DNA from 2 places in the Thermoanaerobacter kivui genome. Region 2 is predicted to be linked to the other one. Evidence: riboswitches for the same ligand, from Rfam matches in the RefSeq annotation. Region 2 holds a riboswitch; the other holds the start of a gene.
What was found. Region 2 has a riboswitch for molybdenum cofactor ahead of TKV_RS13870 (formate--tetrahydrofolate ligase). Riboswitches for the same ligand answer to the same signal wherever they lie in the genome.
Positions count from the first base shown of each region.

Region 1 (4,790 bases), 110 kb from region 2:
TTGGTTGCTTCTCGGGCAGAAAGTCCTCGCATGCGCAGGGGAATACTCACGTTTTGCAAAACACTCCCTGTGAGCGTTGTCGGTTGTTGAAAGACGATAGACATCTTTCGGCGAACGGTCACTGAAGACCGTCCGTCTCCCATAAAGCCAAGAACTGTAAGCCTCCCAGAAGACGGTGGAATTAGTAAGGATAAGACTTTAAGGAGCGTACTTTTTCCTGAACCATTGGGACCCGCAAGTCCCAAACGTTCCCCTTGATGCAAAACGAGGCTTATGTTTCGCAGGATAAAGCGTTCATTGCGCCGTACACTAATATCTTCGGCTATAATAACCGGCGTTTGATTCTCTATACCCCGAAAATCGGTAGCTTTGCGTTCAAACATATAATTCATACTCCTCTACCTCCTTTCTTTAATCTAATTATTTCTTGTTTTTCCCACTTCTACTTTAAGTTTTGTTGATACTGAAGGTGGGTAATAAAGGCAGTAATAGAAAACGATAAGGCAAGAAGTACAAAACTTATCGCTAACGCGCGGTCAAACTCACCCTTAGATACTTCAAGAACAATAGCGGTGGTAAGCGTGCGGGTTTCCCCAGCGATGTTCCCTCCTACCATCATTGCTGCTCCTACCTCCGAAATTGCACGTCCAAAACCGGCAATGATTGCTGTTAAAACTGAGCTACGAATTTCCCGAAGCAAAAGCCACATATATTGAAGAGGGTTCAACCCTAAAGAAAGAAAAAAATCGTGTAATTTAGCTTTTTTATCCGACGCGGCTGCAGCTACCAAAGCTACAATAATAGGCACGGTAAGAATTACTTCAGCAATGATGATGGCAGTAGGAGTATAAATCAGCTTTAGTCCTCCTAAAGGGCCGGTACGCCATAGCACAATAGCTACCCAAAGTCCCACAACTGTCGGTGGAAGTCCCATGCCGGTATTGGCTAAAGTCAGAAGAAAATCCCTGCCACGAAACGTGCTTACTCCAAGTGCAATCCCAAGTGGAAGGCCAATGGCTGAACTTATCCCTATAGCCCACGCAGCAATCCTAAGAGAAAGAAGAGTAATTTCTCTGATTTCTGGATCCCCATGAACAAGAAATTTGAATGCTCCTTTCAGGCCTTCCCAAATAAGCTCCACTTTTATTCAACTCCTACCTCAATATTTTGTAATTAGCTCAATCAAGCTTGAAAAATCCCATTTTTTGGCTAAATCTGAGCTTTTCTGCTTTTTTAAACGAAGCCTCTTTAAAACAACGTAACAACTCTCTATCTTAATTCTAATTCCCTTTTTGAGCATCTGGGAAAAAGAGCGGCATTCCGTACTTGTCTACCCCAAATTTGCCAATAAGCTCCTGCGTTCTGGGCGAAATCATAAACTCCACAAAAGCTTTGGCTCCATCGCTGTTTATGTGTTTCCCAGGATGTTTCTCGGGGTTAACCTGCATCACGTGATAAATATTAAGAAGACCCTTATCTCCTTCTCGAACAATGGTAAGATCTATTTTATCGCGGTATGCAAGGTATGTTCCCCGATCAGTTAGTGTATATGCCCGTTTTTCGTTAGCAATAAGGAGCGTTTGTCCCATTCCTGTGCCGCTTTCTATATACCACGACTTCCCCTTGGGATCAATCCCTGCTGCTTTCCATAAACTCAATTCCTTTTTGTGTGTACCCGAATCATCACCCCTCGAAACAAACGGTACACCTTTTTCAGCAATCTCCTGAAAGGCTGCTTCTACTGAAACCGCATTCTTAACTTGCGCTGGATCCTCTGAAGGACCAACCACAATGAAATCATTGTGCATTACCAACTGATAGTTTATAACATCCTTGTTGTCCACAAGTTCTTTCTCTGCTGCAGGAGCATGTGTAAGAAGAACATCTGCTTCCCCCCTTTTTCCCATCTCCAAAGCCTGTCCTGTCCCCACGGCAACCACTTTTACTTTGTATCCTGTTTCTTTCTCAAAGATCGGTAAAAGGTAATCCAAAAGCCCACTATCCTGCGTGCTTGTTGTTGTCACCAAAATTACATCTCGATTACCTGGGGAAATCTTCTCTGAAGTTTTAGAACCTGTACAACCGTTCAGAGAAAACAAACTAAACAACAAAATAGAATATAAAAGGATCATCAAAAACTTCTTTGATATTCTTGCCATGGTATTCATCCTCTTTCATCACTATTAGTTTTTGTTTAAACCTTACCCATTAAAACTGGAAAGATTCCATTCTTTAGCTTTTACCATTGAAATTAGTCCCTAACAAAGGTACAAAAAAATGCCTTCCGGAGAAGGCACTGCATCGTTTTCGCAAAGCAAGGACACAATTTTACCTTACGCATTCTTGCTTTGCATAAATGCAAATGCATTGCCTCTCCTTTCCAACACGGGAGGCATTGATGTTTCCATCAATACCCTATCGGCCTTTATCTCATAGGGCTCTTCGCCCCTTAGACATAAAGGCTCGGAGAGTTATTCTCCTTACTTTAATAATTTTTTTATCTCGATTAATTAGCTTCGTCAAGCGATCTTAGATACATAATTTTTGCCCACCCCAACATTATTTATAGTAAGAACGCCAGCATTGGTTAAAAAGACTAATAACACTTCACATTACTCTTCCTGTCATAAGATCCTTAAGTCTGTCGTAATTATCCTGAACTAATAATTTCAATTCATCTATGCGTTTATGGGTGTATTATTCACTTATTTTTTATGATTAGCTCAACCTTCTCAATTTTATGGTTTTCCATGCCAAGTGCATCGATCATACCAAGAACTGTTTTTGATATAAATTCCTGTACAAATGGATTCATAGGTACCGGGTGACCATTTATTCTCAGAAGAGCCCTTTTTGGCTGGCTCTTACAGTTTATATCATCGGCAGCTCCCTGGACCTTTGCCATTGCAAAGTCCCTGCATGATTCAAAACCACACTTTTTACAGTTAAGCCCCTGCAGCAAACAGTAACTTCTGTTCTTTATGACTTCAATGAGTTCATCCAATTCTTCCTCCTTAAGGGAGAATGGATCCACCTTTCTTATTGTGAATTCATTTTCAGTGGAAGTAGAAATGTTTGCATAAGGCATTCCTTTAAAACCCTCGATAACCAGGAAATCGAAATCCCCAAGAAGCTGGATAGTACCTACAAGTTCATCAAGCACCATTTTCCTACCAAGAAGAAAAAAGGTTTCTTCTCCACTACCGACTACAAGCTCTACCCCTGCTTCTTTGTGTTTACCAGTGTCTTTATCTGCAAAATCAAAGCCTGTATGGGTATGTTTCAGGGTGGCAACCCTGTACCCCTCATCCACTAATTTTCTAACAATTTTTGTTACAAGAGTGGTTTTACCTGTATCTTTTGTTCCTATAACACCTATTATCTTCAATTTTAATACCTCCTAGGGTATTGGCAGTTTGTCACATATGCCCCCTATTTAAGGGCTATCAAGCCTTACAACATTTGATACCAAAAGATTTGAGAAAAAAGAAAGATTCCCTCCCCTTAAACATTCAGAAAAAATACCCACCACAACTATTGACAAAGAACCTTCATAAAAAAACTCCTTTCGTTTTAGTATGCGAAAGGAGAATAGCAGCCTTCCTATTCTCCTTTCCAGGCGGGAGGCAGAGCCGTTTCCAGCACTACCCTAACGGTCTATAATCCATAGCTTTTTGCCTTAGGATTAAAGACTCGGAGAATAATTAATGAAATATTAAATTTGTCTAAAATTATTTTAACACAACTTTGTCATAAAACAATATGTATTTAATAAAAAGTATAGTGTATTCCCATTTCCCAATACAGGAATATTATGCATCTTCTCTTCTATCTTCAATTCGTAATTTGAATAGCATGCATTTTGTTATGCTATACTTTAGCTAGGATCAAATCTAGGCACTTCCTCACTTCTGTGCCGCAGATGCATACAATTGAATAAACTCCAGAAAGCTGAAAATGGCTAAGTACTGCCCCGAATATATAATCACCAATTTTGGCTTATTCTCTACATATTTCTTGAGTGCAATAGGCAGGGTTTCCCCTGTATATTTCCTTCCTTCCTCTATATTTTTGTATAATTGGAAGAATAAATAGCCTATCAGCACCATAACCCCATGGAACGCAATGAAATTGTATTTTGTACTCTTTGAAATCCTCTATTCGCAAAAATCCTTTATTTGTCGGAAATCTTCTTCCATTTCAGGCCTTAATTCATAGATGCTTATAATCTGTTTTGCGGTTTTATCAAGGTCTGTAGTAATAAATACAGAGTATTCGTCTGTCTTTTTATCATGTACTACACAACCATTGATTTCTACATCATTATCAGGCTCGGTACTTCTACAGTGACAGCCTAATGATTTACAAAGCTGCTCTTGTACGTATCTGTTGTAAGACTGTATGAATTCTTCGGCTTGTATACTTTTCCATTTTCAGTATTATGGCGTCTATTAAATTCGGAAAGCTTATATCGGCTGCATCAATATTTCCTTTCCTGATAGCTTCAAGTACTTTTTCTTTATCTTTTTTGCTTATCTGTATTATACTCTTTTTATCGGCATAATATCCTTATTTCTTAAATTACGAATTGAAGAAATATGTATAATTGCCTTGACATAATGAAAAAATAGAATTAGTTTATTACTCTTTACTCGGAAACTGTTAATAAAATAACAATATGAGGAGGATTTAAGGTGAGTGAATTTAAGTTTGAAAAACTTCTAGAACCAATTCAAATTAGGTCAATGAAACTAAGAAATAGAATTGTCATGCCTCCTATGGTTACAAAT
Region 1 is NZ_CP009170.1:1,808,714-1,813,503, forward strand. It holds gene TKV_RS09090 (energy-coupling factor ABC transporter ATP-binding protein) at 1-392, opposite strand, end outside; gene TKV_RS09095 (ABC transporter permease) at 443-1,141, opposite strand; gene TKV_RS09100 (substrate-binding domain-containing protein) at 1,281-2,159, opposite strand; molybdenum cofactor riboswitch at 2,358-2,481, opposite strand; gene mobB (molybdopterin-guanine dinucleotide biosynthesis protein B) at 2,702-3,388, opposite strand; molybdenum cofactor riboswitch at 3,593-3,711, opposite strand; gene TKV_RS09115 (oxidoreductase) at 4,695-4,790, shown strand, end outside.
Region 1: it holds a riboswitch for molybdenum cofactor, as region 2 does, so the genes downstream of both, mobB (molybdopterin-guanine dinucleotide biosynthesis protein B) here and TKV_RS13870 (formate--tetrahydrofolate ligase) in region 2, are expected to answer to the same signal.

Region 2 (4,790 bases):
TTAATCTTCCTTATTGATAATTTTATGTCAATTAATTGGCTTTGTCAAGTAATTTTAGATACATGCAAAAAAGTAAGATTTTTTAAAAAACAAATATAAAGCTTAAATAGAAATTTAAAATTCCAAATTGAGTATCTCATCTTTAACAGACTTACATTTTTCGATGAGAATGTTGCATTCTTTTAAGGTATAACATGAGTAGACAGATAGTGCTGATAGATTTGTTCCTTTAGCGTTATTTTTATTTTTCAGCCTTCAGATATACCCACCAATAAACCGTCCCAACAAATAAACCAGCACCGACTATATTTCCCAAGGTCACAGGTATTAGGTTATTTACAAGGAAACTTTCCCATGTAGCTTTTAATAAAGGTGCATGTGCTGCAATTCCTTGAGCACTTTTAGCAAAGGCAATATACGCAGGGTCATTTCCAGCATAGATACCTAATGGAATAAAAAACATATTGGCTACAGAGTGCTCAAATCCAATGGCAACAAAGGCCATTATCGGCCACCATATAGCAAAAATCTTGCCCACAATATCTTCGGCAGCAAAGGCCATCCAAACAGCCAAGGCAACCAGCCAGTTACACCCAACTGCTCGCCAAAAAGCAACCCACCAAGGCATAGAGGTTTTTGCATTAGCAATCTTAACTACAAATGCCGCCCATGGCATAGAAGTTACAACATCACCTGTTTTAACAGGTTCTAAAATCAAACCAGTAAAATATGACAAAACATAAGCAACAAAGACAGAACCTATGAAATTCCCAATGTAAACAAAAGTCCAGTTTTTAATAATCCCACCAAAGCCTATCTTTTTATCTAAAAAAGCTATAGGTTGAGTCATCATATTTCCAGTAACAAGCTCTCCCCCAGCAATAAGAACCATCATAAGCCCTACCGGGAACACTGCAGCAAAGATAAATTTTTGTAAACTGCCCAAAACCTCATTAGGTATTGTCCCAGCTACTTTAACAGCAAGAAGTCCTCCCAGCGCAATATATGCCCCTGCAAGAAAACCCAAAACAAGCATTTTGATAATAGGCAGTTCAGCTTTTGCTCTTCCTGTTTGAACCATACCCTGGGCTATTTCTTTTGGTGTCTTAAAAGCCATAAAACTCATCTCCCTTTTTTAACATTTAAATAAATGGATTTTAGAACAGTCCAGTAATTCTGCCAGTTTCATCTACATCTATATTCTCAGCAGCTGGCTTCTTTGGCAATCCTGGCATGGTCATAATTTCACCAGTAGCATCAGCACAAGAGAGCCCTCAGTTTTTTCTTAATTTTCCAATTTTGCTACTCGACATTACACCGTATATCTAAAATAAACTTATAGCTGTTTCACTGAAAATATAACCAAAAATTTATCCCCAAAACAAAAAACGCCTTCCGGAGAAGGCGCTACATCGCTTTCACACGACAAAGATATGCCTAATTTAAAGCATCCTTGCCTTACATAATTGCGAATGCATTACCTCTCCTTTCCAACACGGGAGGCATTGACGTTTCCATCAATACCCTATCGGCCTTTATCTCATAGGGCTCTTCGCCACTTAGACATAAAGGCTCGGAGAGTTATTGTATTGTTAATCTTTCTTATTGAGAATATTATGCCAACTAATTAGCTTTGTTAAATGATATTACTCACCCAATTATCCTTACTAACTTAATTAAAAGTATACCTCGCCAAGTCGTGAACTACCGCCACTTGTAGAAGTGTCCGCGACGTAGAGAAGTTTGGCAGTCTATGCACCCTTATTCTCACAGTGTTGTTCACACACCCACTACTGACTATCTGCCACAGAGCAGACTCGCCAGCTACGTTATCTAATGATATTTTAGCATTTTATAGATTAGTTTTCAAAGCATTGTTTAGCGATTCATCTCCCACTTATAGAAATTGGGAGTCTTCTCTTTTATCCTGGATAAATTTAAAAAACTACCAAACAAATCTTTCAGGGCATGAATAGATATTTAATCTATCGCCTCTTGCAAAACCCGCAATAGTTATGTTTAATTTTCTTCCAACCTCAACGGCTAAAGCAGTAGGAGCTGAAATGGACACCACTACAGGTACCTTCCTTTTAGCTGCTTTTAATAACATTTCGACGGATATCCTTCCGCTTGTGAAAACAGCTTTATCCTGAAGGTCTATACCATCTAAAAGAGCCTGCCCAAACGCTTTATCAAAAGCGTTATGCCTACCTATATCTTCATGAAAAATTATAAAATCCTTGTCATCAGCAATCGCACAGCTGTGTACTCCCCCTGTTATCTTGAACAAGCCCGAGCCATTGTTAAATCTCTCTGATAGATTGATTATATCCTTTAACTTGTATTTAATGTTGCTTGTTATTGGGCCTATGTTTAACTGCTCAGGAAAACAAATGCAGGGATTGCATGTGAAGTTGCAGTGACAACAGGTCTTGCCTATCTTTAACTGATCATGAAAACAAATGTTTTTTTCTCCGCTACTCATTATAAATAGATTCTTCACTGAAGAAGCATCTATACTTTTAAGAATTTCCACATGAGCTTTCCCTTCTCTTTCTTCAATAAAGATTCTCTTTATATCCTCTTTTTTTTCAATAATGCCTTGGGACTGAAGGTATCCTACAACCAAACAATCTAATGCTAAAGGAGTGCAGAAAAAAGATGCAAACTCAATAGCGTTTACATAAAGCTTTAAGATATATTCTACAATCACACTATCTGAAAAGCTTTCAACCAAACCATTTTTGTATTTTAAAATATTAATACTTTTAAATGATTCCATTCACTTCCTCCTTAAGAGATTTCGTGAACTACTCCCACCTTCAAAGGTTGAGACTTCGTGAGAAGTTTGGTAGCTTTACGCCATGCCTTATTCTCACAGGATTGTTTACAACCCACTACCAACAAAATTTTTGATTTTTATACTTTTTTTCTCGGTGTATATTTAGTGTGTAATAAATGATGTGACTGTTTGCCTAAAGGTTCACCCAAAAATTCCTCGTATAATTTCTTTATAGCAGGATTTTCATGTGATTTCCTGAGTTCAAGCTCTGCATCATGTTTATATAGAGCTTCTTTTCTTTTCTTATATGCAACTTCCCTATATTCTTCTAAAAGAAGTTTCGGTTGTCCACCACCGCTTATACATCCTTCTGGACAAGTCATCACTTCAACGAAATGAAGGTCACATTTGTTTTTCTTTATATCTTCAAGTATTGGTATAACATTTTTTAAACCTGAAACCACAGCTATTTTCAATTCTAACTCTCCTACCTGAACGGTTGCAGTCCTTATACCTTCTCCGCCGCGAACAAACTCTATGTCTATATTAGGTATTGGCTTTTTAGTAATTAATTCATAAGCCGTTCTAAGTGCAGCCTCCATTACACCACCCGTATTGCCGAAGATTGTAGCAGCACCGGTATAATTCCCTAAAGGAGAGTCAAATTCTTCATCAGGCAGAGTTGCAAAATCAATTCCCTTATCTTTCATCAAGTGAGCCAATTCTCTTGTTGTTATTACCAAATCTACATCTTTATAACCACTGCTTCTCATTTCAGGTCTGTCGCTTTCATATGACTTACAAGTACAAGGCATAACAGATACACTAAATATCTTAGCAGGGTCTACATTATTTATCTTTGCTCCGTAGGTTTTTATAATTGCACCTGTCATTTGTTGTGGAGATTTGCAAGTTGAAATATGTTTCAAAAGCTCAGGGTATGTTTGTTCAGCAAATTTAACCCATGCAGGACAACAGGAAGTGAACATTGGCAAATCTTTGCCCTCTTTTATCCTTTTTACCAACTCATTTGCTTCTTCTATAATAGTCAAATCGGCTCCGAAATTGGTATCATATACCCTATCAAAATTTAAACGGCGTAGAGCTGCAACCAATTTCCCAGGTGTTAAATCTCCCAAATCCAACCCAAATTCCTCGGCTATAGAAACTCTAATAGCCGGAGCACATTGTACAACCTTAAAAAGTTGAGGATTTTCCAATGCCTCTTTAACCTGCCTTGCATACCCTAAATTATATGCAGCAAACAATGGCTCTTTAACGCTATCCAACATTCCTCTCTCTTGTAATTTTACATTTCTTGGTGTTATGCTTTCATCAAAATAAGAAGCATAAGAACTGCATTTTTGTACACATTGTCCGCACATTACACAGACTTCTGTGTTTATCTTTTGTGGTTTGCCCTTTTCCCCTTCAATTGCATCAACAGGACATACCTCTGCACATCGTCTGCATCCGGTACATAACTCCTGATCTATATTAATTATAGCTTTATTTGCAGACATGTTCACATCCCTTTCTTTTCAATATTATTAATTAATAAATTATCTTACCACTCTTAAAAAACTCAACGCAGCCTCTTTATTACGAGCTTTTTTCATTTCGGTTGGCATAACCAAAGTCAACGCATTTTCGGGACATGCCTTTACACAAGCAGGTTCTCCTAAATCATTACACAAATCACATTTATATGCTATTATTCTTGGTTCTTGCACCAATCCGCTTTCACTTTCTTCTTTAAGATTGATTTGAAACACTTCTCTACCATCTTCATATTGAGGCAATAGTTCAATAGCCCCAAATGGACATGCCAATAAACAACTCTTACAGCCTATGCACAACTTTTCATCTACTACGATAGCATTACCTTCCCGCTTAATTGCTCCTACTGTACAAACATTAGCACAGGGGGCATCCTCGCAATGACGACATTGTATAGGCATTGTGCCATGTTCAGTTTTGATTAGATGTAATCTTGGTATAACTGGAA
Region 2 is NZ_CP009170.1:1,919,500-1,924,289, forward strand. It holds gene TKV_RS09710 (formate/nitrite transporter family protein) at 242-1,117, opposite strand; partial or broken gene TKV_RS13870 (formate--tetrahydrofolate ligase) at 1,158-1,253, opposite strand; molybdenum cofactor riboswitch at 1,468-1,591, opposite strand; gene fdhD (formate dehydrogenase accessory sulfurtransferase FdhD) at 1,946-2,782, opposite strand; gene TKV_RS09720 ([FeFe] hydrogenase, group A) at 2,920-4,305, opposite strand; gene TKV_RS09725 (4Fe-4S dicluster domain-containing protein) at 4,345-4,790, opposite strand, start outside.